Regions from separate parts of the Yoonia sp. MH D7 genome, predicted to be linked through region 1. Evidence: riboswitches for the same ligand, from Rfam matches in the RefSeq annotation. Region 1 holds a riboswitch; the other holds the start of a gene.
What was found. Region 1 has a riboswitch for cobalamin ahead of ACXLHR_RS13795 (DUF1636 family protein). Riboswitches for the same ligand answer to the same signal wherever they lie in the genome.
Positions count from the first base shown of each region.

Region 1 (4,417 bases):
CGCGATGGGCAAAGCGGGAATATTGCAGATACTCATCCCGCTTGCCCGGATCCTTAAAGCTGGCAACACCTCCCATGATGCGCCCGTCCACTTCTGGCAACACCACATGCATCGCCAGATCGGCGGGCGACAGACCCCGCTCGGCCCCCGCCCACGCCTTGCGCGTGGACGTTGCCAGCGCCACTTGAAACACCGGAACCTCTGCGGCGTCCAGCGGCGATGTGCCACCCGCCCCCTTGCCGGAAAAGGCTGTGACGTTGACGACTGCTGCAGGAGCAAGCGTGGCCATTTGGCGGCGCAGCCAGCCCGCAGCATCCGGCGATTTCAGCGAGGGCGCGAAGAGTGCGACCACGTCAAAGCCCCGCGCGCGGAAGGCGTCAAAAAGAGCCGTGATCGGCGCAAGATCGGCGGCCACCAGATACGAGCGGTAAAAGACTAGCAATACGCGCGGCTGGCCCGCCAATGCCTGTGCAGAGCCCAGCGCCAGAATCGGGCAGCATGCGCCCTGCTCGGGCGTCCATGCCCCCACCTGCGGCAATGATTTGGTGCCCTGCACAGGCCCGGCATAGAGTCCTGCGGCTAGCGCGAGTTGCGCCAGCGCCGCCTGCGCGGCGACCGCGCCGCCGGTGTCGCACAAATGCGCCAACCGCCGCAGCGTGGATTTCGGCAGCGTCGACATCTCGTCCAATCGCGTATCGGTTCGACCGTCAGCGGGTAACACGGCGAGCGCAATACCTTTTTGCTGGGCCAGCGCCCGAATGCTCTGCAATCCGTATGGCCAATAGGGCACGCCGCCAATCAAGCGGATCAGGATCCCCTTGGCCCCGCTCAGCGTCTGCTCAACATAGGTATCAACCGACAGCGGATGCTTGAGCGCGACTATATTTGCCAGCCGTAACGTGGGCAGCCGCCCCTCCGGTCCTCCCCCGCGATGCCAGCCTTCCGCGAAAGCGCCGAGGTCGGAATCCGAGAGCGACAGCACCACCAGATCAGCGGCGATCTGCCCCAGATCCATTGGCGCTTCGGTCTCTTCCAGCCCGTGGCTTTCGCGGAATATAACATGCATGGCGTTACTCAGCCGCCTCGGTACGCGCCGCGCCCAATGCCGCACAAATCACATCCGCTTTGATATCATGATGCTCGGCGATCACGACCAACCGGCCTGCACGAGCCTCATCTGGCTTCCACGGGCGATCGAATTGATGTCGCACACGCGCTCCCACAGCCTGAACCAGCAGGCGCATCGGCTTGCCCGCTACAGCAGCATAGCCCTTGATGCGCAGGATATTATGGTCATTGGCTAACGCTTCGATAGCGCGGACTAGGTCGGCAGGATCGGTGACTTCGGGGATGTCCACGACAATGCTTTCAAAATCGTCATGCTCATGGTCATCCGCCCCGTCGTGATGCGAGGGACGCGCATCGGTGTCATCTTCGGCCGCAGCCTCAAGCCCCAGAATAATACGCGGGTCAATGACACCCTCGGCCACTTCGACCACGGGGACCACGCGATGGGATTGTGCCGCGATGACCGCCTTCGCACGGACCACGCCCTCGGGACCGGCAAGATCAGGTTTGGTCAGAAGAATGATGTCAGCGCAGGAAATCTGATCCTCGAACACCTCGGACAAAGGCGTTTCATGGTCGATGCTCTCGTCTGCCAGACGCTGAGCCTCAACGCGCGCCACGTTAGACGCAAACCGTCCTGCCGCAACCGCCTCGGCATCGGCCAGAGCTATGACACCATCAACGGTGATTTTCGAGCGGATGTCAGGCCAGTCAAACGCCTTGAGCAGCGGTTTGGGAAGGGCCAGCCCGGAGGTTTCGATCACGATGTGATCGGGCCGTGGGTCGAGTGCCATCAGCGCCTCGATAGTCGGGATGAAATCATCGGCAACGGTACAGCAGATGCAGCCATTCGCCAATTCTATGATGTTTTCGGCTGGGCAATTGGGGATCGCGCAGGATTTCAGGATATCGCCATCGACGCCCACATCGCCGAATTCGTTGACGATCACAGCAAGGCGCCTGCCGCCCGGATTCTGCATCAGCTGGCGCACCAATGTGGTCTTGCCCGAGCCGAGAAAGCCAGTGATGATTGTGACGGGGAGTTTCGCAAGGTCAGACATTTGTGGTCTCCAATGGGGGAATGCGTGCAACGCAGTTACGCTTGAAATGTTCGGGGCGTTCGCGCCACGGAATTAACCCGTCGGCGGTCGCATGATATCGCGCCGCACCGTCAAGGATCATGGCGGGACCTGCCATCTCGTCGACATTGGCGAATATATAAGTCCAGCGCGCGCCACCGCGCAGCGCAACGGTGCAGCCGTGATCGCAGTTTTGCAGGCAATCAACCGGCGTCAGGCGCAGGCCCTCGGGCAGCGGCAAAGCGTCCAGCGCATCATAAAGCATCTGGCCGGGCCTGCGATCGTCACCCTGCTCGGCACTGCCGCGCCGGCATTTGACACAAACCAGCACTTCAGTTTGATTGACTGGCGTTTCTGTCTGATCGTTCATGGTCCTCTGCCCCACATATTATGGGACGAAGGTATAGATGGCGAGGATATTCCGACAGTCGGAATCACCCCGACACCAGAACACCCCGTCCGGTTACGTCGTCGTGTGCTGGCAGGTCTCCCGGCTTACGGATTCAGGGCGGGTGGCCCTATGGCTGATCTGCCTTCCCGGCGGTTGCCAGTGGCGTTGATCGGCCTTTCCGTTCACGGTCGCGGGGGCGGCTGCACTTGACCGCGACACATCGCGGCTGCACATTCCCTTTTCACCTGCCGAGGCAGGCACCAACATAATCGCAGCTTTCGCCGAAAGCCAACACCCTGTCAAGCCGAAGGAAATCCTATGTCCACTGATCTGAACGCCCGTCACACTGAAAAAATGCGCAAGATCAAGGCCGCTCGCGACAGGATGATGGAAACCAAGACCGAAGAAAAGGGACTGATCATGGTCCATACTGGCGCGGGTAAGGGTAAATCCTCGTCCGGATTCGGAATGATTATGCGCTGCATCGCGCATGGCATGCCCTGCGCGGTAGTACAGTTCATCAAGGGAAACTGGGAAACCGGCGAAAAAACCCTTTTGCGTGAACATTTCGCGGATGAATGCCAGTTCTTTGTTTCCGGCGAAGGTTTTACTTGGGAAACGCAGGACCGTGAGCGCGATATCGCCGCTGCGCAAAACGGCTGGAAAATCGCTAAAGAGCAGATCTTGAAGCCAGAAATTCAGTTCGTGTTGTTGGACGAGATCAACATCGCGCTGCGCTATGATTATCTGGACATCGACGAAGTGGTAGATTTTCTGCTGCACCAAAAGCCCGCGATGACGCATGTGTGCCTGACCGGCCGCAATGCCAAGCCCGAGCTGATCGAGGCTGCCGATCTTGTGACCGAAATGGCGCTGGTCAAGCATCCCTTCCGCGAGGGGATCAAGGCGCAAAACGGCATCGAGATGTAGTGCGACATGGCGCGCGCATTAATGATACAAGGAACCGGCTCGAACGTCGGCAAATCAATGCTGGTGGCGGGGCTTTGCCGTGCCGCCCGCCGGCGCGGCCTATCCGTCGCGCCCTTTAAGCCGCAAAACATGTCCAACAACGCCGCCGTGACGGCAGATGGCGGCGAAATCGGACGCGCGCAAGCGCTTCAGGCCATGGCCTGCGGGTTGGCCGCACATACCGATATGAATCCGGTCCTACTCAAGCCCGAAACTGAAATGGGCGCGCAAGTGGTGGTACAGGGCAAGCGTCTGACGACGACACGAGCGCGCGATTATGCAGCGCTGAAGCCCGCGCTGATGGGTGCCGTTCTGGACAGTTTTCAACGCCTGCGGGCGCAGTACGATCTGGTAATTGTCGAGGGTGCCGGCAGCCCTGCCGAGATTAATCTGCGGCAGGCCGACATCGCCAATATGGGCTTTGCCGAGGCCGCAGACGTCCCCGTCGTACTGTGCGGCGATATCGATCGGGGCGGCGTGATCGCACAGATCGTCGGAACGCAAGCGGTGATGCCGACAGCTGATGCAGATCGGATAAAGGGGTTCATCATCAACAAATTCCGCGGCGATCCCGCGTTGTTTGACGACGGCTACGCGGCGATTTCGCAGATGACCGGTTGGCGCGGTTTCGGAGTCGCTCCGTGGTTTGCGGATGCGTGGCGCCTGCCTGCGGAGGATGCGCTTGATATCGCGGACACGTCGAGGGGTGAGGGTTTTCATATCGTCTGTCTGCGCCTGTCACGCATCGCTAATTTCGACGATCTCGATCCCCTCAGCCAGGAAACCAATGTGCGTGTCACAATACTGTCCACAGGCCAACCCATTCCGGCGGACGCGGATCTGGTCATTTTGCCGGGGTCAAAGTCGACACGCGGTGATCTGGCCTTTCTGCGCGCTCAGGGTTGGGACA
Region 1 covers NZ_JBTJCF010000001.1:2,763,247-2,767,663, forward strand. Annotated here, with positions in the region: gene cobN (cobaltochelatase subunit CobN) at 1-1,066, opposite strand, end outside; gene cobW (cobalamin biosynthesis protein CobW) at 1,071-2,129, opposite strand; gene ACXLHR_RS13795 (DUF1636 family protein) at 2,122-2,517, opposite strand; cobalamin riboswitch at 2,611-2,818, opposite strand; gene cobO (cob(I)yrinic acid a,c-diamide adenosyltransferase) at 2,857-3,468, shown strand; gene ACXLHR_RS13805 (cobyric acid synthase) at 3,475-4,417, shown strand, end outside.

Region 2 (4,417 bases), on a different contig from region 1:
GCGTCGTAGGTGAACGTGTGGCCGCAGTTTTCGTCAACGAACGGAAAACCGTCCTGCGCATAGGCAGGCAGAGCGAGAGCCAACAAGCTGGCGGTGACGATTAGTTTGAGATGCCTCATGGGAGGGTTCCTTTAGGTCTGATGTTTGGGAGAGGTGGCGCGGGCAGGTCTGCGCAAATTGGCAAAACCTCGGTTCCGAAAAGTTCCATCGAGGCGGATGCCTTATCGAGTGGAATGGTGCCGTTGGCGGAGAACAGGCAGCGCATATTGCGAATACCCGTGGATCGAGTCAGGTGCTTAATCTGGGCGCGGCATGCCTCGGGCGTCCCGGCAATGGTGTATCCCGCCAGCATATCGGCGGGCGTACGCGGCGCGGGTGGCGGTTTGCCGAAGGTGTTTGCACGGGCGATGCGGGCCTTGTTAAGCGCATCGGTGAACCGATCAAGCGCGGCCTCGGCCTTGGCTTGGGTCGCTTCCACAATCACGTAGCGCGCCAGCGAAGAGGCCGCCAAAGGCTCTGAACTTGCACCTGCGCGCGCGAGTTGGTCACGGAACACGCCAATCTGACGGGTCTCGTTCGGCTCAAGGCTCAGAAGCAGCGGGAAACGGTGCCGCGCGGCGATGGCCAGCGTATCCGGTGACGCGGCCCCGACATGGATCGGCGGGTGCGGTCGCTGGATCGGCGGCGGGCCTACAGTCACGTCGGAGAATGTCCATGTCGGGCCGTCCGACGACACGATCGGTTTCGTCAACGCGGCAAGGATCACGCCAAGCGCCTCGGCAAACCGTGCAGGGGCTTGAGCGGGATCAAGGCCAAGCGCGTGGAATGTCTCGGGCGAGGTACCGCGTCCGACGCCCACATCCAGCCGCCCCCCGCTTTGACGATCCAGTTGCGCGATCTGCTCGGCCAGCAGCAGCGGATGGTACAGCGGCAGCACAAGGATCGAGGTGCCAAAGCGCAATCGTTGCGTCCGCGCAAGGATCGCCGCCCCCAGAAGCAGCGTCGATGGATAGGGTAGCGTGGTGCGGGAGAAGTGGAACTCATTAAACCAGATGCCGCCAAACCCAAGGACATCGGCCCGCTCTGCGACCCGCATCAGCCCGTCGTGGTCGCCGAGACTGCCATCGCGCGCGTAGCCCGTCAGATCGAAGCGTAGTTTTTCCTTCGCGGAGCTCATGACCGTAGCCGTTGCTTGGTCTTTTGAGGGCGATAGGCCAAGTCCTCCACAGGCGTGCCGCCCTGAATATGCTCTGCCAGAATCCGATCGAGCGCTGTTTCGTCCACCCCGCAATAGGTCGTCCCCTCTGGCCAGACCTGCACCACGGGCGCAAGATTGCACGGGCCGAGGCAGCTCGTCTTGCAGCTCATCATCCCCTCGCCATTATCCCGCAGACCCAACCGATCTTGCTCAGCACGCAAGTGTTGCCACAACAGACCAGACGCGGCGTCATTGCACGGCCCGCCCATACACAGCAAAACCCGACGCTTTGGGCCTTGGATCACCGAAGCGTCGGGGATCGGGGTCGCAGATTGTGTCACATCCTCGTGGCCCGCCCGCGCTACGGCGGAGGACAGGATCGCTGGCATATCGCTTGACGCGACTAGTGGGGGAGGCGCGATGGTGATCTTGGGCAGCGGCAAAGACTGTGTTTTCATCCAGCGATTCACTGCCCGGCGGATCCATGCCGGAAACCCCGGCTCCATCGGTAGCATCGCCGGGACAATGATAACCTTGGACACGCCCGACGCGGCAATCTCGCTCAGGCGCTCCCGCAGGCTGGGGCTGCCTTGCTCCGAGAAGGCGTAAGTGGCGTTATGGCCGGGGCTGTGCGCGGCCACCGCTTCGGCCAGCGCAGCCATTTCCGCACGTGGTGCTGCCGCAATTGCGGCCTTGGCCAGAACGAGAATCATGGGCCGCATCAGACAAGCCCTTTGTCTGATGGACAGCGGCACGGCCTGCGATGTCGAAAGTGGGATCTGAACAAAACACGGCCTTTGTCGTGCGAGAGACCACAAGAAGAAGGCCGATTGACTGATCCCCCCGCAAAGCGGTGGAGGCTATTTAGTCATCATTCCCCCTCCAGGACACCCCGCCTGGGTTGAATACACGTTTACGGCAGGTCTCCTGACTTACGGGTCGTCACGTCCCTCGGCCTTCCCGGACGCGAGTCCAGTGGCGTGTTCGAGGTCGCTCGCCGCTTACAGTTGCGGGGGCAGTTCTGGCATTGCCACGGTCATACCGTCGCGCACCAAATTCCCATTTGATCCCTCTCGGGAACCGATAACTATTTCATTAAATACCTAGCCCAGCAGGGCGTCAAGTATCAACGCAGTCCGATAGAAACCACTGAAGGTATCTTCAATGGAATTGTTTTTTGTGCGCCAAGGCTAGCGTCAGGAGTTATAGCCATTAAATCACGGTGACTGCGAGTGCGATGGAATATATAAAACACTTTCGAATAATTTTGTAATCGAAGGGAACGTCGGCGTTCCGCCCTTGCTGTTTTTTCCGGCAGAGAAGCAGCCGTTCGTTTAAAATAGCTCACCCTCGGCTTCGACCCGCAATCTGTGAATTGCTGTCCATATCCTCGCCGCATTAAGATCGAATGGCCGCGATCTCTGTCGCAGCGCAGAGTCTCAGGTCAAGCATCTGCAGCAACTTTCGTGCTCCATGCGCACGCAGCGAGAAATAGCAATGACTGCCTCGGGCTCTTCGGTAGCCTTCGCTGCGATTTAAGTGAAGGTCCGGATTTGGGCCATCAATGGCAGTTGGGGCTAACTCATCTTGATCTATGTTTGTCTATTTTCTGGCGAGACTGGTCAGTTTATTTTGGACCAACGACTTTGTAGGCTATCTAGCGATCCCAATTCAAATGGGTGTTTATGGATGTTGAATTGAATTGACGATTGGGTGTAAATGGGTATTCATATGGGTATGTTGAACACCTCGTCACTCGTTATCACGCCTAAAATCCTCGCCAAGGTTTCTGAAATCGACGAATTTAAGGGGGCTTGGCGCGCCCTTGGGTCGCTTGCGCCGGAGCGATTGTCTTCGCTGAGACGCGTGGCGACCATTGAAAGTATTGGCTCATCAACACGGATTGAAGGAAGCAAGCTTTCAGACCAAGACGTGCAACGGCTTTTGTCCAATCTAGAAATCAAATCCTTTGAAACCCGTGACGAACAAGAGGTTGCTGGCTACGCTGAAGTGATGGAGATGGTCTTTGGGTCGTGGGAAAACATCACGATAACAGAGAACCATATCCAACAACTGCATAGGGACCTGTTAAAGTATAGCAACAAAGACGAACGCCATCGGGGGGCCTATAAGACCTCCAGCAATAGCGTCGCGGCTTTCGACGAGACGGGTGCTCAGATTGGAATCGTCTTCGAGACGGCCTCGCCGTTCGACACGCCACGACTAATGCAAGAGTTGGTGACGTGGTATCAAGGCGCGGTTAAAGATCCCGATATGCACCCATTAATGGCCGTCGGGATATTCGTTGTTGTGTTGTTGGAAATACACCCGTTTCAAGATGGCAACGGCAGACTTAGCCGCGTTCTTACAACACTACTGCTGCTCAGGGCAGGGTATGCTTATGTGACATACAGTTCGCTTGAAAGCGTGATCGAACAGAGTAAGGAAGCCTATTATCTCGCGCTGAGGCAAACCCAGGGCACGATTCAGGAGGCCAAATCCCGAGTGGACTCCGTGGCTAGAATTCTTCCTCAGTGCGTTGCAACGCCAGATGCAAAGGCTCAAGACACGGGTTGAGCGGGAAAAATTGATGATTGGCGCAATGCCTGAACTCGCCGCGAAAATTGTCGAGCTCACACGTGAACAAGGGCGTCTCACAATGGCAGATGCCGTGAAGCTGACAGGTGCCAACCGGAACACCCTCAAGCAACACTTCAAAACATTGGTGAACGATGGTCACCTCGCACTGCACGGTCAAGCGCGGGGGGCTTGGTATTCGATCCGATAATACATGTTATGTTAAAAAATAGCTTCATAGGCTTCCCCCCATGGAACGATTTCGAGCTGGTTTTGATGGGTCACGCGTCCAAACGCCTACGTCTCCGTCGCGCAGTGGAAACACTGGCAGGCGAATATCCAGCGTCAGCGCCAGAGCCGTCAGCCCGGTAATTGTTGTGATTTTTTTTGCTTCGAGAGTGCGCCAGACGACGACCCGCGATCTATGAACATCGTTCCCGTTCATCGGCGTCGCCAGACTAAACGTCCACTCGCCGCACATTACTGATCCAGACTTTGAAGCTGCTTTGGAACATTCGACTTCCAACCAGCTCACATCATCCAGCTCTTTGTTTACGGCCGCCAAAACCAGTAATGCAGACTTATTCTTCATAATCCGTCCGTTTGTGAGTTGAGTGAGCGCAAGAGTCAGCGGAGGGTTGC
Region 2 covers NZ_JBTJCF010000002.1:32,347-36,763, forward strand. Annotated here, with positions in the region: gene ACXLHR_RS16515 (ABC transporter substrate-binding protein) at 1-119, opposite strand, end outside; gene ACXLHR_RS16520 (LLM class flavin-dependent oxidoreductase) at 116-1,177, opposite strand; gene ACXLHR_RS16525 ((2Fe-2S) ferredoxin domain-containing protein) at 1,174-1,920, opposite strand; cobalamin riboswitch at 2,099-2,298, opposite strand; gene ACXLHR_RS16530 (Fic family protein) at 2,918-3,775, shown strand; gene ACXLHR_RS16535 (DUF977 family protein) at 3,789-3,986, shown strand; gene ACXLHR_RS16540 (hypothetical protein) at 4,011-4,367, opposite strand.
Region 2: it holds a riboswitch for cobalamin, as region 1 does, so the genes downstream of both, ACXLHR_RS16525 ((2Fe-2S) ferredoxin domain-containing protein) here and ACXLHR_RS13795 (DUF1636 family protein) in region 1, are expected to answer to the same signal.